DNA from 4 places in the Neorhizobium tunisiense genome. Region 4 is predicted to be linked to each of the others. Evidence: predicted binding sites of a transcription regulator. Region 4 holds the regulator's gene; each other region holds the start of a gene.

Evidence for each region. The regulator LexA, encoded in region 4, represses DNA repair genes until DNA is damaged. The targets are predictions, from matches to a motif close to TGTTCNNNNTGTGTTCNG.
Region 1: a site for LexA is predicted at 3,018-3,035, ahead of ABCW43_RS18900 (ATP-dependent helicase). Genes of this name have one in related genera too.
Region 2: a site for LexA is predicted at 3,389-3,406, ahead of ABCW43_RS24535 (YifB family Mg chelatase-like AAA ATPase). Genes of this name have one in related genera too.
Region 3: a site for LexA is predicted at 2,844-2,861, ahead of recA (recombinase RecA). Genes of this name have one in related genera too.

Annotation. Positions count from the first base shown of each region.
Region 1 covers NZ_JBDIUU010000005.1:142,212-148,085, forward strand. The annotation lists gene ABCW43_RS18890 (efflux RND transporter permease subunit) at 1-1,553, opposite strand, end outside; gene ABCW43_RS18895 (efflux RND transporter periplasmic adaptor subunit) at 1,550-2,797, opposite strand; gene ABCW43_RS18900 (ATP-dependent helicase) at 3,075-5,561, shown strand; gene ABCW43_RS18905 (AAA family ATPase) at 5,558-5,874, shown strand, end outside.
Region 2 covers NZ_JBDIUU010000009.1:288,308-294,181, reverse strand. The annotation lists gene dut (dUTP diphosphatase) at 3-473, shown strand; gene cysK (cysteine synthase A) at 603-1,571, shown strand; gene ABCW43_RS24535 (YifB family Mg chelatase-like AAA ATPase) at 1,760-3,295, opposite strand; gene gshB (glutathione synthase) at 3,491-4,441, opposite strand; gene ABCW43_RS24525 (cupin domain-containing protein) at 4,517-5,020, opposite strand; gene ugpC (sn-glycerol-3-phosphate ABC transporter ATP-binding protein UgpC) at 5,131-5,874, opposite strand, start outside.
Region 3 covers NZ_JBDIUU010000001.1:243,811-249,684, reverse strand. The annotation lists gene cckA (cell cycle histidine kinase CckA) at 63-2,675, shown strand; gene recA (recombinase RecA) at 2,921-4,009, shown strand; gene alaS (alanine--tRNA ligase) at 4,195-5,874, shown strand, end outside.
Region 4 covers NZ_JBDIUU010000001.1:385,607-391,480, forward strand. The annotation lists gene kdsA (3-deoxy-8-phosphooctulonate synthase) at 1-650, opposite strand, end outside; gene ABCW43_RS02020 (VOC family protein) at 655-1,527, opposite strand; gene lexA (transcriptional repressor LexA) at 1,728-2,447, shown strand; gene ABCW43_RS02030 (ComEC/Rec2 family competence protein) at 2,428-4,935, opposite strand; gene gltA (citrate synthase) at 5,223-5,874, shown strand, end outside.

The DNA.
Region 1 (5,874 bases), on a different contig from region 4:
AGCAGGCCGTGGTCCTCCTTCATCGGCTTGGTCAGCATGCGCGACGCGAGCATCGGGCAGAGCGTCAGGGCGGTGACCGACGACAAGGCCACCGAGAAGGCGAGTACGAAGCCGAATTCCTTGAACAGGCCGCCGATCTGGCCGGGCAGGAAGGACAGCGGAATGAAGACGGCTGCGAGCGTTGCGGTGGTCGCGATGACGGCGAAGAACACTTCCTGGGTACCGAGCACGGCGGCGGCGCGCGGACCCATGCCTTCCGCTCGTCGCCGGACGATGTTTTCGAGCACGACGATCGCGTCGTCGACCACGAGACCGGTCGCGAGCACGATCGCGAGCAGCGTCAGGATGTTGATCGAGAAACCGACGAGGTAGATCGCCACCAGCGTGCCGATCAGCGCCACCGGCATGGTGATCGCCGGGATCAGCGTGGCGCGCCAGTCCCGCAGGAAGAGGTAGATGACCACGACGACGACCGCGGCCGAGAGCATCAACGCGATCTCGACCTCGTGCAGCGCGCCCTGGATGAAGATCGCGTCGTCGCCAGTGATGGCGATGCGAGTGCCTTCCGGCAGGGTCTTCTGCATCTCCGCGACGGCGGCCTTGACGCCTTCGGAAATGTTGAGCGTGTTCGACTGCGCCTGGCGGATGATGCCGAGGCCGACGCCCTGCACGCCGTTGGCGCGCAGCACGGTCGTGCCGTCATCCGGACCGAGTGCCACGGTCGCCACATCGCGGACGCGGACATTCGGGCTTACCAGGACGTTTTCGAAATCCTGCGGCGTGGTGAGGTTGGCGGTGGCGCGAACGACGATATCCTGGGTCGTGCTCTTCAGCGAGCCGGCCGGAACGTCGAGAGCGGCGCTCGACAGCGCCTTGGAGACGTCGGCGACGGTGAGCCCTCGGCCGGCCAATGCCGCCTGGTTCACGTCGACGCGAAAAACCTTGTCCTGGTCGCCATAGAGATCGACGTCCGCCACACCTTCGACGGCGGCGAGCCGATCGACGACCTCATTGTTGACGAGCTGGGTGAGGTCTTCCATCGACAGTTTCGACGAGGTGACCGCAAGCCGCATGATCGCGTCGGAATCGGCGTCCGCCTTGACGATGCGCGGCTCGTCGGCATCGTCCGGCAGCTGGTTGACGACACGGCCGACCGCATCGCGCACGTCGTTTGCGGCTTCCGACAGATCGACGCTGTCGGCAAATTCCATCGTCACGCGGCTGGAGCCGAATTGCGACTGCGAGGACAGCGCCTTGAGGCCGGAGACGCGGGCGACCGCGCCTTCGATGACCTGGGTGACTTCCTGGTCCATCGTCTGCGGCGAGGCGCCGTCATAATTGGTACGCACCGTGATGACCGGCTGGTCGACGTCGGGAAGTTCGCGCACCTCGACGCCGGCGAGCGCCGCAAGACCCGCGACGACCATCAGCGTGTTCAGAACTGCGGCAAGGATCGGCCGGCGGACGAAGAGGGCGGTAAAGCTCTGCCCGGATTTCTCCGCCTCTGCCTTGCCGTCGTCGTCATGGCCAACGCCTGGGAGCTCCGTCTTCATTGGCGCGCCACCTCAGCCGTTTCCGGCGCCCCGAAAATCCGGACCGCCGCCCCTTCCCTCACACGCTGCAAACCTTCGGTCACGATCCTGTCGCCCTCTTTGAGCTCGGCGCCCACGAGGACCGCATCGGGATTGCGCTGAACGACGCGCACCCGGGTCTTGACGGATTTATTGTCCCTGACCTGCCAGACATACGAACCTTCGCCGTCCCACTGGATGGCCAGCGGATCGACCGCCGGATATCTTTCGCCGGCAAAGCGCATGCCGACGTTGAAGGCCATGCCGGCGCGCAGCACGTCGCCCGGATTTTCCACCCGGGCGCGGATCCGCATCGTGCGGCTGGCGGGATCGATGCGGTTGTCGATTGCTTCGACCTTGCCGGAAAAGACCTGGCCCGGACGGGCGATCGAACTCGCCTCGACCGCCTGGCCCGGTTCGATGGCGACGGCAAAACGCTCCGGCGCCCAGAAATCGACGAGGATCGCCGTGCGGTCGTCGATCGTCACGACATTGGTCTGGGTGGTGACGTTGTCGCCGATATTGACCGCGACGATGCCGGCAATGCCCTCGATCGGCGCAACGATGTCGCGGCGCCGGAGATTGAGTTCGGCGGTGGAGAGCGCAAGCTTGGCGGCCTGTTCGGCGATCTGCGCATCGAAAACGTCAAGGCGCGAGAATGACTGAAGGTTCTTGTAGGAGGCGGATTTTTCCTGGGCGCTGGCCAGCGCCACCCGCGCCTTGTCGCGCTCGATCGTCTGCTCTTCGTCGTCGAGGCGGGCGAGAACCTGGCCCTTGGTGACCTTCTGGCCCGACGTCACCATGATCTCGTTGATGGTACCGGAAGCCTGCGGCATGACGACGACCGACTGGATCGCCTCGCCGCTGCCGATCGCCGAGAGGCTGTCGTTAACGGTGCCGGTCGCGACCGGCTGGGCGACGACGAGCGTGGCGCGATTGCCGCCACCCTGTCCGCCACCTTGGCCGCCTGCCCCGCGCTGGCCGTTCTGGGTTGCTCCCTGTGCTCCGCCTTCGCCTTGCGGACGCACCGCGGGATTGCCGCCGGCACCACCCGCTGGAGCGGGTGCGGGCTGGGCCGCGGTTCTCGGAATGACGGCGGCGATCACTTCACCGGGAACGCCCATCTTTGTCAGGGTTCCGCCGGCGCTCGGCACCAGGTAGACCCACAGGCCGAGCGCTCCGGCCAGGACTACGATACAGAGCAGAAGCTGTTTCCAAATCCGCATTCAATTCTCCGATGGCGGCACGAAAAGGCCATATTGCCCGGGAGTATCCTTGTTTGCAGGTGCTCACGCAATGGGTGTTCGGCAACCTTACAAAAATGTAACCTCACGATATTTCACGGATATGTTAGGCCGGAGGCATACATATACTCCTAAAATCGCCGCTTTCGCAGTGGGCAACCGGCGGCCTCTTCACAATTTGGCCTTGCCTTGTGTGAACAGTCGGAATGAAAGCAGAACATTTTCTGGTCTTTCAGGTCCGAATCACTACATTGGCCGCATGACGAACAGTTTCGACGACATTCCGTTCTTCGACGAAGAACCGCAGCACCCGCAGGCGCCGCGCAAAGCCACGTCGCCAGCCCCGCCGCAAGCTGCCGGCAATGGCGGCCTCGGCATCGCCGCGCGCGCCATGGCGGCCCGCGACCAGAACCGGGCGCCCGACTATCTCGCAGGCCTCAACCCGGAACAGCGCGAAGCGGTCGAGACGCTCGACGGCCCTGTCCTCGTGCTCGCGGGCGCGGGCACGGGCAAGACGCGGGTGCTGACCACCCGCATCGCCCACATCCTTGCGAGCGGCCGGGCCTTCCCTTCGCAGATCCTTGCCGTCACCTTCACCAACAAGGCGGCGCGCGAGATGAAGGAACGCGTCGGCGTTCTGGTCGGCGGCGCGGTCGAGGGCATGCCCTGGATGGGTACGTTCCACTCGATCGGCGTAAAACTGCTGCGCCGCCATGCGGAACTCGCCGGCCTTCGCTCCGACTTCACCATCCTCGATACCGACGACGTGGTGCGGCTGATCAAGCAGCTGATCCAGGCCGAGGGGCTGGACGACAAGCGCTGGCCGGCAAAACAGTTCGCCGGCATGATCGATACCTGGAAGAACAAGGGCCTGCTGCCGGCCGACATCCCGGAAGGCGACGCCCGCGCCTTTGCCAACGGCAAGGGCCGCGAACTCTACGCCGCCTACCAAAACCGCCTGCGCACGCTGAACGCCTGCGATTTCGGCGACCTCCTGCTGCACCCCATCGCCATCTTCCGCAAGAACCCGGATCTCCTGAAGGAATATCACGGAAAATTCCGCTATATCCTGGTCGACGAGTACCAGGATACCAATACGGCGCAGTATATGTGGCTGCGGCTGCTTGCGCAGCGGCCGAAGGACATTCCCCAGAACGTCTGCTGCGTCGGTGACGACGACCAGTCGATCTATGGCTGGCGCGGCGCCGAAGTCGACAACATCCTGCGCTTCGAGAAGGATTTTCCGGGCGCCAAGGTGATCAAGCTCGAGCGCAACTACCGCTCCACCGAACATATCCTCGGCGCCGCCGGCCACCTGATCGCCCATAACGAGGGCCGCCTCGGCAAGACGCTGTTCACCGACCGCTCCGACCCCGATGACGAGAAGGTGGTGGTGCATGCCGCCTGGGATTCGGAGGAGGAAGCGCGCGCCGTCGGCGAGGAGATCGAAAACCTCCAGCGGAACAAGCACAAGCTCAACGACATGGCGATCCTGGTGCGCGCCTCGTTCCAGATGCGCGAGTTCGAAGACCGGTTCGTGACGCTTGGCCTCAACTACCGCGTCATCGGCGGCCCGCGCTTCTACGAGCGGCTCGAGATCCGCGACGCGATGGCCTATTTCCGCATGGTCTGCCAGCCCTCCGATGACCTCGCCTTCGAGCGGATCATCAACACCCCGAAACGCGGCCTCGGCGACACGACCGTGCGCTACCTGCACGACTATGCCCGCGCCCGCGACATCCCGATGCTCGCCGCCGCAGCCGATCTCATCGAGACCGACGAACTGAAGCCGAAGGCGCGCAAGGCGCTGTTCGACGTGGTCACCGATTTCCGCCGCTGGCAGGGCCTGCTCGAAAACACCCTGCACACCACGCTCGCCGAGCAGATCCTCGACGAGAGCGGCTATACCGCCATGTGGCAGAACGACAAATCGGCCGAAGCGCCGGGCCGGCTGGAAAACCTCAAGGAACTCGTGCGCTCCATGGAGGCCTTCGAGAGCATGCGCGGTTTCCTCGAACACGTGTCGCTGGTCATGGATGCGGAGACCAACGAGAACCTCGACGCCGTCTCGATCATGACGCTGCATTCGGCCAAGGGCCTGGAATTCGACACCGTTTTCCTGCCCGGCTGGGAGGAAGGCCTGTTTCCGCACCAGCGGGCGCTCGACGAGGGCGGCCGCTCGGGCCTGGAGGAAGAACGCCGCCTCGCCTATGTCGGCCTGACGCGCGCAAAGCACCGCTGCCATATCTGGTTCGTCTCCAACCGCCGCATCCACGGCCTGTGGCAATCGACCATGCCCTCGCGCTTCCTCGACGAACTGCCGGCCTCCCATGTGGATGTCGCGGCCTCCGACAGCAATTACGGCGGTTATGGCGGCCGCGGCGGCTACGGCCAGTCACGCTTCGACAAGGCCGACCCCTTTACCAACAATTACTCGACCCCGGGGTGGAAACGCGCCCAGGCCAACAAGACCGACGCCACCCGCGACAACTGGGGCACCCGCTCCGGCCACGCCGTGGAACGCATCGGCTACGGCGAAAGCGGCCCGCGCACGCGAACGATCGATGGGGAGCTGGTGGCCAAGTCCGTCGCCGACACGCCGTCGCAGTTTTCGGTCGGGGATAGGGTGTTCCACGTCAAGTTCGGGAACGGCAATATCTCGGCGATCGAGGGCAACAAGCTGACGATCGAGTTCGATCGGGCCGGGCAGAAGCGGGTGCTTGACGGGTTTGTGGAGCGGGTTTGAGCTTGGATGCTGCTATAGGACCTGACGACCCGATTGAAATCCTGCTGCTGACCGGACCTGCGGGCGTCGGCAAGTCTACTCTTTCCTGGGAGATCTCCGCTCGCCTCGCCGAGGCCGGTATTGCGCATGCGGCGATCGAAAGCGATGAACTGGACCGGATATTCCCGCGCCCTCCGCGCCAGGAACTGGAGCGGCTGTCTCCCGGCACGATCGATGTCAGTGCCCTCACCCTCAAGGCGATATGGTCCACTTACAAGGAGCTGGGGAGCAAGCGCCTGATCCTGTCAGGCGTCATGATGCACCTGGATTTCGA
Region 2 (5,874 bases), on a different contig from region 4:
TGATGAACATTCACGCCCCCTCCTCGCCGAAGCTGAACCTGATCCGTCTCGCCCATGGCGCCGGCCTCGACTTGCCGGCCTATGAAACCGCTGGCGCCGCCGGCATGGACCTGCGTGCCGCCGTCGAGGACGGCATGCCGCTGACGATCGCGCCCGGCAAACGGGTGCTGGTGCCGACCGGCTTCATCTTCGAAATCCCGGAAGGGTTCGAGGCGCAGATCCGGCCGCGCTCCGGCCTTGCCTTCAAGAACGGCATCACCTGCCTCAACACGCCCGGCACGATCGACAGCGACTATCGCGGCGAAGTGAAGGTGCTGCTCATCAACCTCGGTGACGAGGATTTCGTCATCACCCGCGGCATGCGGATCGCGCAGATGGTGATCGCGCCTGTCACCCGGGTCCGGGTAACCGAGATTGCGGAAACCTCTGCAACTGTCCGCGGCGCCGGTGGCTTCGGCTCGACTGGCCTCTGAACGCAAAGGCGTTTTCGTTCCCCACCCCTTCCGGGAACAAAATTTCCATTTCTCTTTCCGTCCGGTTCTGCCTTGCTGGTATTCCTCGGGAACACGCCCTAACTTCTCTCCAAACTCAGGGAGAGCACCATGCCAGAGACCAGAAAGCCGGGCCGCGGCCGAATCTATTCGTCGATCACCGAAACCATCGGCGACACGCCGATCGTGCGCCTCGACAAGCTGGCCAAGGAAAAGGGCGTGAAGGCCAATCTTTTGGCCAAGCTTGAGTTCTTCAACCCGATCGCTTCCGTCAAGGACCGTATCGGCGTGGCTATGATCGAAAGCCTGGAGGCCGAGGGCAAGATCGCCCCTGGTAGGACGACGCTGGTCGAGCCGACGTCCGGCAATACCGGGATTGCGCTCGCCTTCGCCGCCGCCGCCAAGGGCTACAAGCTGATCCTCACCATGCCGGAAACGATGTCGATCGAGCGGCGCAAGATGCTGGCCCTGCTCGGGGCCGAACTGGTGCTGACCGAAGGGCCGAAAGGCATGAAGGGTGCGATCGCCAAGGCGGAAGAACTCGCCGCGACGCTTCCGGACGCCATCATCCCGCAACAGTTCGAAAACCCGGCCAATCCGGAAATCCATCGCAAGACGACAGCCGAGGAAATCTGGAACGATACCGAGGGCAAGATCGACATCTTCGTCTCCGGCATCGGCACCGGCGGCACGATCACCGGCGCCGGCCAGGTGCTGAAGGAGCGCAACCCGGCGCTCAAGGTCATTGCCGTCGAGCCGGAGGAATCGCCCGTACTCTCCGGCGGCCAGCCAGGCCCGCACAAGATCCAGGGCATCGGCGCAGGTTTTGCGCCAAAGATCCTCGACACCCACATCTATGACGAGATCATCACCGTCAACAGCGGTGAGGCGATGGAGATGGCCCGACTGGTGGCCAGGCTCGAAGGCGTTCCGGTCGGCATCTCCTCCGGTGCGGCGCTTCAGGCAGCTATCGAAGTCGGCAGCCGCGAGGAAAATGCCGGCAAGACCATCGTCGTCATCATCCCGTCCTTCGCCGAACGTTATCTCTCGACCGCGCTGTTTGAGGGGTTGGGTGGTTAGCTGCACTTCTTCAGGTCGTCGTCCTCGGGCTTGACCTGAGGATAACGACGGAAGCGTATGCTATCCGCGTCTGCCTAAGCGGCGGTCCGCCCAAGTGGAGCTTGGTCATCGGTGACCGCCTGCCCTGGCCGCAGAGCTAATTCATCGCCACCTCCCGGCCTTCGCAACCCCATCCCTAACCTTCTGCTTCATGCCGCCGCGGTCGCCAGCCGTTCGCCGGCCATGCGATAGGAAATCGCCTCGGCGAGATGAATGCGGCCGACCGTGTCCTTGCCGTCGAGATCGGCGAGCGTGCGGGCGACTTTCAATATGCGGTGGTATCCGCGGGCCGAGAATTTGAGCTTTTCCGCCGCATCCCTGAGCAGTTGGAGACCACCGGGATCGGGTTCGGCGATCTTCTCGATCAGCGCCGTCGAGCAGCGGGCATTGGTGAGCACGCGCGGATAACCGGCCTGCTCGAACCGCTCGCGCTGCCTGTCACGCGCAGCCGCCACGCGCCTGGCGACATCCGCGCTGCTTTCCGCCGGCATCGGGCGAATGAGATCGGCGGCCGAGACCGCCGGCACGTCGATGCGGATATCGATCCGGTCCATCAGCGGCCCCGAAATGCGTCCCTGGTAGTCCGACATGCATTTTGGCCCACGTGCGCAGGAATGGCCGGGTTCGCCTGCCATGCCGCAGCGGCATGGGTTCATGGCGGCAACGAGCTGGATACTGGCGGGATAGGAAACCCGATGGTTGGCGCGGGCGATAATACATTCGCCGGTCTCCAGCGGCTGGCGGAGCGCGTCCAGAGCCTGCGGCGAGAATTCCGGGAATTCATCGAGGAACAGCACGCCGTGATGGGCAAGCGATGCCTCCCCGGGCCTGGCGCGCAGGCCACCGCCCACCAGTGCTGCCATGGTGGCCGAATGGTGCGGCGTGCGGTAAGGCCGGCGATCGGAAAGCTTGCCGCCGGAAAGCTGGCCTGCGATCGAGTGGATCATCGACACTTCCAGCAGTTCGGCAGCCGAAAGCGGCGGCAGGATGGACGGCAGCCGGGCGGCGAGCATCGATTTTCCGGAGCCGGGAGGACCGACCATCAGAAGGTTGTGCCCACCGGCGGCGGCGACTTCCAGCGCCCGCTTGGCGCTTTCCTGGCCCTTGATGTCGATGAGATCCGGCAAATTGGCAGGCAAGGCGCGGATTGCCGGCTGCGGACGCGAGATGACCTGGGTGCCGCGGAAATGGTTTGCGAGCGCGATCAGGCTACGCGGTGCGACGATATCGATATCGGCCCCTGCCCAGGCGGCTTCCGCGCCGCTGTCGGCCGGGCAGATCAGGCCCTTTCCCAGCGCGTTGGCGGCGATCGCCGCCGGAAGTGCGCCGGCCACAGGCGCAAGCGTGCCGTCGAGGTTCAGTTCCCCAAGCACCACATAACCGGTAAGCGCATCTCCGGGAACGGCGCCCAGCGCCGCCATCAGCGCCAGCGCGATCGGCAGGTCGAAATGAGATCCTTCCTTCGGCAGGTCGGCCGGCGCCAGATTGACGGTGATCTTCTTCGGCGGCATGGCAAGGCCCGAGGCGTGCAATGCCGCCTGCACCCGCTCGCGGCTCTCGGCCACCGCCTTATCCGGCAGGCCGACGATATGCATGTTTATTTTTCCAGGCCCGACCATGACCTGCACGTCGACCGGAACGCCTTCTATGCCCTGGAATGCGACTGTACTGACGCGCGAAACCATATCCACCCCGCCCCTAACTTCATGTCCGGGACGCCAGCGATACACGCTTTCCGTGCCAGGAATTGCAATCTGGCATAGAAATAGGAATGAAACAAGAACATTGATCGAACAATTTCACGCATCCGCTGCATATGGGTTGCGTGCGGTTGTATCGTGAGAACAAAGGCGATCCGTATCCGAAACGCCTTGTCTTCGTCAGGCGCGTTTTGCCTCGATCGCATCCCAGAGGAGGCCTGCGACGTCGGCGCCGCCGAACTTCTTGACTTCGCGGATGCCCGTCGGAGATGTGACGTTGATCTCGGTCATGTAGTCGCCGATCACATCGATGCCGACGAAGATGAAGCCGCGCTCGCGCAGGGCGGGTCCGATACGGGCGCAGATTTCCTTCTCGCGCGGCGTGATCTCGGTCGCCTCGGCGCGGCCGCCGACATGCATGTTGGAACGGCTGTCGTGTTCGGCGGGAACCCGGTTGATCGCACCGACCGGCTCGCCGTCCACCAGAAGGATACGCTTGTCGCCCTTGCGCACGGCCGGCAGATAGGCCTGGGCGATATAGGGTTCGCCGCGATACATCTGGCCGAACATTTCGAGCAGCGACGTGAAATTGCGGTCATCGCGGGCGGAATGGAAAACACCCGCACCGCCATTGCCGTAAAGCGGCTTCAGGATGATATCGCCCATCTCTTCCCGGAAGCGGGCGATTTCGCCCGGATCTCGGCTGATCAGCGTTGCCGGCATCAGATCGGCGAATTCGGTGACGAAAATCTTCTCCGGAGAGTTGCGCACCCAGGCGGGGTCGTTGACGACAAGCGTCTTCGGGTGGATGCGCTCGAGCAGATGGGTCGAGGTGATATAGCCCATGTCAAAGGGCGGATCCTGGCGGAGATGGACGACGTCCATCGCCGACAGGTCGACGCGTTCCTTCTTTCCGAGCGTGAAATGCTCGCCCTTGACGTCGCGTACCTGCAACGGCTCGACGGCAGCGAAGATCTTTCCGTCACGCATGGTCAGGCGGTCGGGGGTGTAGTGAAACAGCTCGAAGCCACGCGCCTGCGCTTCGAGCGCCATGGCGAAAGTAGAATCGCCGGCAATGCTGATGCCGGAAATATGGTCCATCTGGAACGCGACCTTGCGGATTTTCGCCATGACTTCAGCCCCCTAGGATTGGCCCGCCTGATGTAGGATGGCGAGCCTCCAAAGGCAACTGCAATCGGGCCGATATCACGCGGAGATGCCGACCTGCGTCTTTGCCCGCAACATGTTGCGCAGGCGGAAAAGCATGGCGATCGGCTTCGGGAAAGGCCGGCGGATGAAGGCGACCTTCTTCAGATATGTGTCGATCCGCCAGGTGGCCCAGGTCCGGCCCTTGAAATAGGCGACATCGCCTGCCTGCAGAACGCGCTCAGTGCCGTCCTCGGCAGTCACATGCACTTCGCCTTCCAGGATCACCACTGTTTCGTCCCAATGGAAGTACCAGCGGAACTCGCCCGCCGTACATTCCCACACCCCGGTCGTCGCGCAATCGTCCTCGGCGGTGGAATGGGAACCGGCGCGCGCCTGGGGATCGCCGGCGAGCACCCATGTGGGCTCGATCGGCATCGGCTTCATTTCAAGAGAATGGGGGCAGGCGCCGATGAACGGCTTCACCTTCGGCTTCTCGGGCGTGTAGGACTTGTACCGAAATGCAATTGCCGCTGCGGTCGCGGCGAGGACGTGCCAACTCATCTTTCCCCCGGAAGCTGTCAATTCCGGGAGATGCTAGTGGCAAAGAGTAAGCCCACTCTTCAGGCCGATGCTAGAATTTTAACGATCGGCCTCAATTTCGGATTGGGCCCTCAGATAACCGGCTCGACCGGCGCAAGCTTGGCCTCCGCCGGAACGTTGCCCGGCAGGCGCTTACCCGTATCGATCGAGAAGAAGTGCAGGCGCTTGGCATCGACGGCAACGCGCATGTCCGGCGACAGCGCGATCTCCGGCGAAACGGCAGCGGTGATCTGCTGGTCGCCAACCAGACCGTGAATCAGGCGCTGGGCACCCAGTTCCTCTGTATATTCGAGACGGAACGGCAGAGCCTCTTCGTCGTCGCGCGCAATGCGCAGATCCTCGGCGCGGACGCCGACGGTAACGGCGCCCGAAGTTGGTGCGAAACCGTTGAGGCCGATCATCGCCGGGCCGATCGCCAGCTTGTCGCCGTGCAGCTCGCCCTTGACGAGGTTCATGGCCGGCGAGCCGATGAAGCTTGCGACGAAGGTGGAGGCCGGCGCGTGGTAGACTTCCAGCGGCGCACCGATCTGCTCGATCTGGCCGCCGTTCAGAACGACGAGGCGATCGGCCAGCGTCATGGCTTCGAGCTGGTCGTGGGTCACATAGATCGACGTGGTGCCGAGGCGGCGCTGCAGGCGCTTGATCTCGCCGCGCATGGAAACACGCAGCTTGGCGTCGAGGTTGGAGAGCGGCTCGTCGAACAGGAAGGCGGCCGGCTTGCGGACGATGGCGCGGCCCATGGCAACACGCTGACGCTGACCGCCGGAAAGGGCGCGCGGCTTGCGTTCCAGATATTGGGTGATCTCCAGCATGCG
Region 3 (5,874 bases), 140 kb from region 4:
TCGCGGGATTCCTGATCCCTGAATGTTCATGGCCGCGGCGCCGGTCGAAATGCGAGGAATTGATGACGAAGTTGCAGCAGAGCGGCAACTACGAGGCGCCCCTGGTGGAAAAAGGGACGCGTGGCGGCACTATCATCCGGATCGTCCTTCTGGCGCTCGTTCTCTGTGGCGTGGCCGCCGGATTCGTACTGTTCCAGCATGCGCTCGACAACGAGCTGGTGCTCGGCCTGCTCGGCATTCTCGCGATGGTCGGCATCTTCTTCCTGGTGTCGTCGATCATCGGCCTCGTCGAGGTCATGCCGCAGTCGCGTTCCGACGAGCTGGCCCGCGGTTTCCTCGCCAACCATCCCGACGGCATTCTGATCACCGATGCCAAGGGTCGTATTCTTTACGCCAACGCCGCCTATGGCCGGATGACCGGCGCGACCAAGGCGAGCAACGTGCAGTCGCTCGAAGCGCTTCTGTCCAAGACCCGCGAATCGACCGAGGCGCTTTACAGGCTGACGACGGCTCTGCGCGAAGGCCGGGAAGGCCATGAGGAGTTCCGGCTTCTCCAGCCGATCGGACGCACGACCGGCAACGGTTCCGGTGCCCACTGGTACCGTCTCAAGGCACGGCTGCTGACGCCTGCCGACAGCCGCAAGGGCCAGCTCGATATCTGGCAGATCACCGACATCACCTCGGAACGCGACGACCAGGAACGGTTCTTCCGCGAACTGCAGAACGCCATCGACTATCTCGACCATGCGCCCGCCGGCTTCTTCTCCGCCGGCAAGAAGGGCGAAATCTTCTACCTGAACGCCACGCTTGCGGAATGGCTCGGCATCGACCTGACCAAGTTCGTGCCGCGCTCGGTGACGATCGCCGATCTGGTGGCGGGCGAGGGCATGGCGCTGATCCAGTCGGTGCAGGCAGCACCCGGTCTGAAGCGCACCGAAACGCTCGACCTCGATCTGCGCCGCGCCAACGGCCAGAGCCTGCCCGTGCGCCTCGTGCACAATGTCAGCGCCACCCGCGACGGCGCGCCGGGCGAAAGCCGCACCATCGTGCTGGCGCGGCCGAAGGGCGGCGAGGGCGACCAGTCCGCCTCCGCGATGCGCTTCACGCGTTTCTTCAACAACACGCCGATGGCGATCGCCTCCGTCGACGGCGAAGGCCGGATCCTGCGCATCAATGCGCCGTTCCTCAAACTGTTTGCCGGCGTCGTTTCCCGCGACGACGTGGATGCCGGTATCGAACTCGACCGCATCGTGCACGACAATTCCCGCCAGCATCTGATGCAGGCGATTGCCGCTGCCAAGGACGGACAGGGCGATATCGCCCCGATCGATTCGCGCCACCCGGGTGACGAGAACCGCTATGTACGCTTCTATGTGAACGCCGTGATCGACGAAAGCGACGAGGCGCCGGAAGAGGCCGCGATCGTCTATGCCGTCGAAACGACCGAGCAGAAGGCGCTCGAAACCCAGATGGCCCAGACCCAGAAGCTCAATGCGGTCGGCACGCTGGCGGGCGGCATCGCCCATGACTTCAACAACGTGCTGACGGCTATCCTTCTGTCCTCCGATCATCTTCTGCTGCAGGCGCGGCCCTCCGATGCGAGTTTTGCCGACCTGATGGAGATCAAGCGCAACGCCAACCGCGCCGCCGTGCTGGTGCGCCAGCTGCTGGCCTTCTCGCGCAAGCAGACCATGCGGCCGGCGGTGCTGAACCTGACCGACGTCGTCGGCGACCTGCGCATGCTGGTGGACCGGCTGATCTCCGGCACCAATGTGAAGCTCGAAGTGGATTACGGCCGCGATATCTGGCCGGTGCGCACCGATCTTTCGCAGTTCGAGCAGGTGCTGATCAACCTCTGTGTCAACGCGCGCGACGCCATGCCCCAGGGCGGCACGATCCTGATCAAGACCCGCAACGTGTCCGCCGAGGACGCGGGCGGTTTCCACCAGACGGACCTGCCGGCCGAGGATTTCGTGATGATCGAGGTTTCCGATACCGGCACGGGCATTCCGCCTGAAATCATGGACAAGATCTTCGAGCCGTTCTTCACCACCAAGGAAGTGGGCAAGGGCACCGGCCTCGGTCTCTCGATGGTCTATGGCATCGTCAAACAGTCCGGCGGCTATATCTATCCCGAATCGGAAGTCGGACGCGGCACGAGTTTCCGCATCTTCTTGCCCCGCCACATTCCCGAAGCGCCTGTCGTCGTCCAGGATGCTCCCGCAACCGGTCCGCAGGCGCAGCCGGCCGCTCTCGCGCCTGTCGTGTCGACCTCCGCTTCCGACGACCTCGACCTCACCGGCAAGTCGGCGGTCGTCCTGCTTGTCGAGGACGAGGAGGCCGTCCGTCGCGGCGGCAAGCGCATGCTGGAAACCCGCGGCTATACCGTGCACGAAGCGGGTTCCGGCACCGAAGCGCTCGACATCATGGAAGAGCTCCAGGGCAAGGTCGATATCGTCGTCTCCGACGTCGTCATGCCGGAAATGGATGGGCCGACGCTTTTGACCGAGCTGCGCAAGATCTATCCGGACATGAAGTTCATCTTCGTCTCGGGCTATGCCGAGGATGCCTTTGCCCGCAACCTGCCGGCCGACGCCAAGTTCGGCTTCCTGCCGAAGCCATTCTCGCTGAAGCAGCTTGCCGTGGCGGTCCGGGAAATGCTCGATTCGGAGTGAGAATCGGATTGTCTCTCATAAATTTCAAACGCCGCGATTCCCTCGTCGAATTGCGGCGCAGCCTTGATTTCAAACGGGGATTTTCCACACCCAGGCGGGCGTGAACATCCTGAGAACGAAATCGAAATATCTATTTTGACTCAATCTCTTGAGTGACCCTTGCCAAATGAGAACAAAATAGGTACATCACCTTTATCAGCTGCTTCATTGCGCGCGCGGCGGCAATAACCTAAAGGTGGGACCAGATGGCACAGAATAGTTTGCGGCTCGTAGAGGATAAAGGCGTGGACAAGAGCAAGGCGCTGGAAGCAGCATTGTCGCAGATCGAACGGTCCTTCGGTAAGGGATCGATCATGAAGCTCGGTGCGAACGAGAGCATCGTTGAGGTCGAGACGGTTTCGACCGGCTCTCTCAGCCTCGATATCGCGCTGGGAATCGGTGGTCTGCCAAAGGGCCGCATCATCGAAATCTATGGTCCGGAAAGCTCGGGCAAGACCACGCTTGCGCTGCAGACGATTGCTGAAGCCCAGAAGAAGGGCGGCATCTGCGCCTTCGTCGACGCCGAACATGCGCTCGATCCGGTCTATGCCCGCAAGCTTGGCGTCGATCTCCAGAACCTTCTGATCTCGCAGCCGGATACCGGCGAGCAGGCGCTCGAAATCACCGACACGCTGGTCCGTTCCGGTGCCGTCGATGTCCTCGTTATCGACTCGGTTGCAGCCCTGACGCCGCGCGCCGAAATCGAAGGCGAGATGGGCGACAGCCTGCCGGGCCTTCAGGCCCGCCTGATGAGCCAGGCGCTGCGCAAGCTCACCGCTTCGATCTCCAAGTCGAATACGATGGTGATCTTCATCAACCAGATCCGTATGAAGATCGGTGTGATGTTCGGTTCCCCCGAAACCACCACCGGCGGCAACGCCTTGAAGTTCTACGCCTCGGTTCGCCTCGACATCCGCCGCATTGGCCAGGTCAAGGAACGCGAGGAAGTGGTTGGCAACCAGACCCGCGTCAAGGTCGTCAAGAACAAGATGGCTCCGCCCTTCAAGCAGGTCGAATTCGACATCATGTATGGCGAAGGTGTTTCCAAGACCGGCGAGCTGATCGATCTCGGCGTCAAGGCTGGCATCGTCGAGAAGTCCGGTGCGTGGTTCTCCTATAACAGCCAGCGCCTTGGCCAGGGCCGCGAGAACGCCAAGACGTTCCTGCGCGATAATCCGGAGCTTGCCCGGGAGATCGAGACGTCGCTCCGCCAGAATGCCGGCCTCATCGCCGACCGCTTCCTGCAGAATGGCGGCCCGGACGCTGACGACGGTGACATGGCTGCAGATATGTAAGCCTTCCCGCCGCACTCGGAGTTTTCTCCGGCTGATTGCTTTTGAACCGGCCGCGCATGGAAAGATGCGCGGCCGGTTTCTCGTTCGGTGAGGCGGCGGGGCGGCTGGACAGTTGGGGGTGTGGGCGATACAAGCCTTTGGTTTTCGAATAATAGGACCGCATCCGGCGGTAAAAAGGGCGTAGCATGAGCGGCGTGAATGAAATCCGGTCGACCTTCCTCGACTATTTCCGAAAGAACGGGCACGAGGTTGTTTCCTCCAGTCCGCTGGTGCCGCGCAACGATCCGACGCTGATGTTCACCAATGCCGGCATGGTGCAGTTCAAGAACGTCTTCACCGGTCTTGAGAAACGCCCCTATTCGACGGCGGCGACGGCCCAAAAATGCGTTCGTGCCGGCGGCAAGCATAACGACCTCGACAATGTCGGTTATACCGCCCGCCATCACACCTTCTTCGAAATGCTCGGCAATTTTTCCTTCGGCGACTACTTCAAGGAACGCGCCATCGAGCTTGCCTGGAACCTGATCACCAAGGAATTCGGCCTCGACGCCAAGCGTCTCATGGTGACGGTGTATCACACCGACGACGAGGCTTTCGGCCTCTGGAAGAAGATCGCCGGTCTTTCGGACGACAGAATCATCCGCATTCCGACCAGCGACAATTTCTGGGCGATGGGCGATACCGGTCCCTGCGGCCCGTGCTCGGAAATCTTCTATGACCATGGCGAGCATATCTGGGGCGGCCCTCCCGGTTCGCCGGAGGAGGATGGCGACCGGTTCATCGAGATCTGGAATCTCGTCTTCATGCAGTACGAGCAGGTGACCAAGGAAGAGCGGATCGACCTGCCGCGCCCGTCGATCGATACCGGCATGGGCCTGGAGCGTGTTGCCGCCGTCCTGCAGGGCCAGCACGACAATTACGACATCGACCTGTTCCGGGCGCTGATCTCGGCCTCGGAAGAAGCGACCGGCGTCAAGGCGGAAGGCGAGCATCGCGGCAGCCACCGTGTCATCGCCGATCACCTGCGCTCTTCCGCGTTCCTGATCGCCGACGGCGTACTGCCCTCGAACGAAGGCCGAGGTTATGTGCTCCGCCGCATCATGCGCCGCGCCATGCGCCATGCGCAGCTGCTCGGCGCCCGCGATCCGCTGCTCTGGAAACTGCTGCCGGCGCTCATCCAGCAGATGGGCCGCGCCTATCCGGAACTGGTGCGCGCTGAATCGCTGATTTCGGAAACGCTGAAGCTCGAGGAAAACCGCTTCCGCAAGACGCTGGAGCGCGGTCTTTCGTTGCTCTCGGATGCGACCAACACGCTTCACAAGGGCGACATGCTCGATGGCGAGACCGCCTTCAAGCTCTACGACACCTACGGTTTCCCGCTCGATCTGACGCAGGACGCTTTGCGCGCCCGCGAAATCGGTGTCGATATATCCGGATTCACCGACGCCATGCAGCGCCAGAAGGCGGAAGCCCGGTCGCATTGGACCGGTTCCGGCGACAAGGCGACGGAAACGATCTGGTTCGAGCTTAAGGAAAAGCACGGCGCGACTGAGTTCCTCGGCTACGACACTGAAACGGCCGAAGGCGTCGTGCAGGCGATCGTCCGCGACGGCAAGGCTATCGACAGCGCTTCGGCCGGCGATCAGGTCCAGATCGTTGTCAACCAGACACCGTTTTACGGCGAATCCGGCGGCCAGATGGGCGACACCGGCGTGATTGCGACGGACAATGCCAAGCTGAATGTCTCGGATACCCAGAAGAAGGGCGAGGGCGTATTCGTCCACATCGCGACCGTCGCTGAAGGCACGTTGAAGGTTGGTGATGCCGCAGCGCTGACGGTCGATCACGACCGTCGCTCGCGCCTG
Region 4 (5,874 bases):
GCGCCCTGCCCGCCCGGCTGCTGCACCGAATGTGTCGCATCAAAGATGACCGGAGCGCCGAGCGACGCCATGATCGGCAGCGAGCGCATGTCGGAGACCAGCGTGTTGTAGCCGAAGGAAGCACCGCGCTCGCAGAGCAGCACGTTCGGATTGCCGCTCTGGGTGAACTTGGCAAGCACGTTCTTCATGTCCCAGGGCGCCAGGAACTGGCCCTTCTTGACGTTGACGACGCGACCGGTCTTGGCGGCTGCGACAAGCAGGTCCGTCTGGCGGGAGAGGAAAGCCGGGATCTGCAGGATGTCGACCGTCTCCGCGACAACGGCGCATTGCTCTTCCGTGTGAATGTCGGTCAAAACCGGAAAGCCGAATTCCTTCTTGAGGTCGGCAAAGATCTCCATGGCGGTTTCGAGCCCGATGCCGCGCTTGCCGGAAATCGACGTGCGGTTGGCCTTGTCGAAGGAGGACTTATAGACGAGGCCGATACCGAGCTTGCCGCAGAGTTCCTTCAACGCGCCTGCCATCATGAAGGCGTGGTCGCGGCTCTCCATCTGGCAGGGGCCGGCGATCAGCGACAGCTTTGCATCCTGCGCGAAAACCACCTTGCCGTCTCCTTCGCCGACGGAGACGCGTGGATTGGCGGTAACTTCCATGAACCTATTCCTCGAAGCCGAACAAAACACCCTGGCCGGGCGCCGCCGAGACGAGAACACGGCCCTCCCGGCGGACGAATGCGACGTCATTAGCAGCAAGGGTGATCTCTGTCACGGCAAGATCGGTCGTCTTGAAGATGATCACCCGGCCGCGCAGCCCCTCGGCACCCGGCGTCGACGGCAGGGCGAATTCCGCTTCGAGTTGGTGATCCTGCAGGATGCGAATGCGGGCATTGGCAGCGGCAAGCTCGATCGACGCGGCCTCCGGCTTGGCCTTCGTCAGCAGCACCTGCTCCGCCAGGGGTACGAAGTCGGAGGGTGCCGAGGCCGACAGGATGATCTTGCTCAGCCCCGTGACGGCATTGGAATGGCGCTCCAGTTCGCCGCGATCGGCCGGCAGGGGATTGATCCGCTGGCACGAAAACATCAGGAAATCAGGTGCGCGGTCATCACCCGCAAAAGCCAGCCGGAAGCTCGCCTGCGTTTCGGAACCATCGGCCAAGGTCATGCCGCGGGAAAATTCCAGCACGTCGCCTGCCGAGATGCCACGCATCTTGAAACGCGCGTGATCGGCCATCGCGTCACCCGTGGCGATAACGAGCGCGGAGAACCCCTGCCTGTCGCGCCCGTTGCGGAAGGCCAGATCGCGTGCCGTAAAAACGTTACCGCGTTTGGCGGCAGCGCTTGCATGGCGGCGATTGGCAAGAGCCAGCGGCTCCAGGTAGCTGCCATCCGAGAAGAACACGCAAGCATTGGCTGTGCCGAAAGGATGAAAAGCGTCCGGCGCAACTGTAAAACCAAGCTTCGTGAGCCGGGAACGCGCAGCGGCAAGTCCCGCCACCGGCAGCACGAGATGATCGATCGGTCTTGCGTTCAAGCGAGGCCCCCCGGAATTGGAATCGCAAAGCTACTTTGGCAGCGGGCTCGCGCCGCGCAAGTGGTGTGACACGAGATATCTGGCACGCATCTATGAAGAAAAAATCTTCATACTTCACAGAAATTTAGGGACTTGCAGAACACATATGGAACATATAGTGTCCGTTCTGGATTTGTTTCCGACTCTGAGGGTGCCAAAAGATGCTCACGCGCAAACAACAGGAATTGCTTCTGTTCATTCACGAACGCATGAAGGAATCCGGCATCCCGCCGTCATTCGACGAAATGAAGGACGCTCTCGACCTCGCGTCCAAATCCGGCATCCACCGGCTGATCACGGCCCTCGAGGAACGCGGCTTCATCCGCCGCCTGCCGAACCGGGCCCGTGCGCTCGAAGTCATCAAGCTGCCGGAAGCCTATTCGCCGAGCATCCAGCCCCGCCGCGGTTTTTCGCCGAGCGTCATCGAGGGCAGCCTCGGCAAGCCGCAGCCCGTCGCGGTGCCTCCAAAGCCCGCCGCCAACGACGACCCATCGAACGCCACGACCGTTCCGGTCATGGGCCGCATCGCTGCCGGCGTGCCGATCTCGGCGATCCAGAACAATACGCACGACATTGCCGTGCCCGCCGAAATGCTCGGCTCAGGCGAACATTATGCGCTGGAGGTCAAGGGCGACTCGATGATCGAGGCCGGCATTCTCGACGGCGATACGGTGATCATCCGCAACAGCAATACGGCCAATCCGGGCGATATCGTCGTGGCGTTGGTGGACGACGAGGAAGCGACGCTGAAGCGTTTTCGCCGCCGCGGCGCTTCGATCGCGCTCGAAGCCGCCAACCCCGCCTACGAAACCCGGATTTTCGGGCCGGACCGGGTGAAGATCCAAGGCAAGCTCGTCGGCCTCATCCGCCGGTATCACTGATCATCTGCCGGACCGGTTCCGGCAATGACCTGTCAAAACCACGGCTTCGCCAATCATAGTGGCGGTGCCTGCTCCAGGGTCGATCCTCGCCCGCCATGGCGGCACGGATCTGCCAGCGCCGAACGTCGGTCGCGCCGTTGAGGAATATCTCCATGGCGCCCGCCTTGCGAAGCGTGGCGCCGTTGATCATCGGCGCGCCGGACCGGCATTGGTCGAAGCGGGCGCGCGGGGCAATGACAAGATTGGCGGCGTCGCAGGCGGCACCGGCATAACGGCTGTCCTCGACAGCGATAACGATGCCCTTGCCCGTGCGTGCCGCGCACCAGGCCTTCTGCTCACAGGTGAAGCGGCCGGCAGGCGCTCGTTTCATTTGCGACTTTGCCGTTTCGAGTTCCGCTGGGGCCAGCTCGCGCCGCTCGTTGGCTTTCTCGCCGGGAGGCTTGTCGTCGGGCGGCTTTTCCCTGGATGGCGACATTTCAGGCTTGGTGGGATCGCCGAGCAAAAGGGCCCTCTTCCATTGGTCGTAGATGAAGTCGGGCGGGCGGGCGCGATTGATGGCGACCCCCTCCCCATCTAGAACGGCGACCGTGGTCCCGTCTTCCGAGATCAGTATATCCGGCAGGGGCATCGACCGCTCATGCCAGGAAAGCAGCAGAGCAGTCATCATCAGTGGCAGCCCGATCAATCTCAGTCTCGTCCTCAGCAGCGTCAGCAGCAGAAAACCTGCGGTCGAGACGGTCAGGAACCAGGGATGCTGTCGTCCTGTGCCGACATCGCCGCCCCAGGCGGCAACGTGGTTGGCAATGGCGATCACCCACTCCAGGCCGAGGCCCATGAGCTTCATGAAGGGAGCATCGAGGCCGAACGGCATCAGCAACATGCCGGCCAGCCCGGCCGGCATGACCACGAAGGAGATGATCGGCATGGCGGCGAGGTTCGCTGCAAGGCCGTAGGTGGCGATACGGTGGAAATGTTCGACCGAGAACATTGCGGTCGAAATGCCGCCGATCAGCGAGGTCACGAAGATGCCGGCCGCGAAATTCCAGGACGTCAGAACGGGCGTCACCAGAGGGTGACGGAACGGCAGAGGTTCGGGATCGCGGCCTTCCGCCCTATGTTTCCAGAGCGCGTAGCCGGCAACCAGGGCAGCGGTGGCGGCAAACGACATCTGAAAGCTCGGCCCCAGTATTTCCGAGGGCGACATGGCGATGATGGTGAGCGCAGACAGCGCCACATTGCGCAGGCTGATCGATGGCCGATCGAAAAGGACCGCCACCAGCATGATCGCCATCATGATATAGGCCCGCTCGGCCGAAACGCCGAAACCAGAGATCAGGTAGTAGGCCGTCGCCATCATCAGGGCACCAAGTGCGGCGATCTTCTTGACCGGATAGGCCTGGGCGAAGCCCGTGAAGACGGAAAGCACGGTACGCACGCCGACAAAAAAGATGCCGGCAGCGAGCGCCATGTTCAGCCCGGAAATGGCGACGATATGGGCGAGGCCCGACAGTCGCAGCGCCTCGGTGGTGTCTTCGGAAATCGCCCGGCGCTCGTCCGTGACGATCGCCGCGGCAAAGGCGCCGGGATCTCCGGGCACGGTCTCCCGGATACGGGTTGCGATTGCGCTGCGCAGATCGAAAAGCCGGGTTTCGACGTCCGCAATCCAGCCCCGGGTTGAATGGGCGGCAGCCTGCTTTTTCGGTGCTCCATAGAAAAACCCAACAGCGCCGATGCCGTCGAAATAGGACGAAAAGGCAAAGTCGTTGAGGCCCGGCAGGGCCGGTCCCGACGGGGGTGAAATGCGGGCGCGGCCGCTGATCGTTTCGCCGGTTTTGGCCGGTTCATGGCGGGACCTTGAAAGCAGAGATACACGCTGCGGTGGGCGCCTGACTTCCGGATTGGAGGTCCGCGCGATGCGGACGATATAACGCCAACGACCCTGGGCATCGATCTCTCGACGCTCGACCACGCCGGCAAGCTCGGTCGTCACCGGCGTATCGAGAATGACAGTGGAGCGCCTCCAAGTCTCGAACTGCGCCAGCATCATGCCTGCCAGAAAGAGTGTGAGAGCGAGCGGCAAGAGGTGCGTGGTACCGGACCGGTAGCGCGAGGCGATCACAAATATCGCGCAGTCGCAAAGGAGGAGGAAATACGGCCAGAAAGCCGGGGTCTGCGGCAGCGCGAACCAGCAGGCGGCCCCTGCCCCGACGACAACGGGCAGAAAAAGGAAGCCATGGCCATAGACCGCCTCCTCCTCCAGCATGACCGGCAGACGGCGCCGCAGCCGGTCAAGCCGTCGGCTCGTGGAGCGGCGAAAGGGGCCGCCTGACGTATGAACCGGCGGGCGGCGTTCGATCGCGGGAAAAAGCTCGGCCAGATCCCGGACCTTGACCGAGTCGGATGCGCCTCCATTTATGCGGGGGTCCGGCGGCCGGGATATCAGCTTCCCTGCCTCGGCACGCGTCGGAAATGCATTTTCCTCCGGCATGAAACGCTCTATTCGCCCCACCGCCAAACATGCGGCAATGCAACCTGCGCGCTTCCTCCCCGGCCGTCAACCGGCGGTTAAATATCGGGAATTCCGAAGCGTGAAAGAGGCCTGCAACAGGAAGTTGGACATCCAAGCAAACGCCGCTGCCCAATAATTTTTCGCGCTGCACAAAATGCCGTCACGACAGCTTGGCATCAGCTTTCGGATCATATAGCTAAACTGTGGACGCTTAATTCTTGTGGCGCTTTTAGGGCGCCATGCCGCCAAAAGGTTGGAGGATCAGCATGACGGAAACAAGCGCAAATCTGGTAATCGGTGACAGAAAAGTCGATCTGCCGGTCAAGTCGGGCACCATCGGTCCCGACGTGGTCGATATCGGCGCTCTTTACAAACACACCGGCACCTTCACCTACGACCCGGGCTTCACCTCGACGGCGTCTTGCGAATCCAAGATCACCTATATCGACGGCGACGCGGGCATCTTGCTGCATCGCGGCTATCCGATCGAACAGCTGGCCGAGCATGGCGACTTTCTGGAAACCTGCTATCTGCTGCTTTACGGGGAACTGCCGACCGCAGCCCAGAAGAAGGACTTCGACTATCGCGTGACCCATCACACGATGGTGCATGAGCAGATGAGCCGCTTCTTCACCGGCTTCCGCCGCGACGCCCATCCGATGGCCGTCATGTGCGGCTGCGTCGGGGCACTGTCGGCCTTCTATCACGACTCGACCGACATCACCGATCCGCACCAGCGCATGGTCGCTTCGCTGCGCATGATCGCCAAGATGCCGACGCTTGCCGCGATGGCCTACAAGTACCATATCGGCCAGCCCTTCGTTTATCCGCAGAACAACCTGGACTATGCGTCGAATTTTCTGCGCATGTGCTTTGCCGTTCCGTGCGAAGAGTATGTGGTCAATCCGGTTCTGTCGC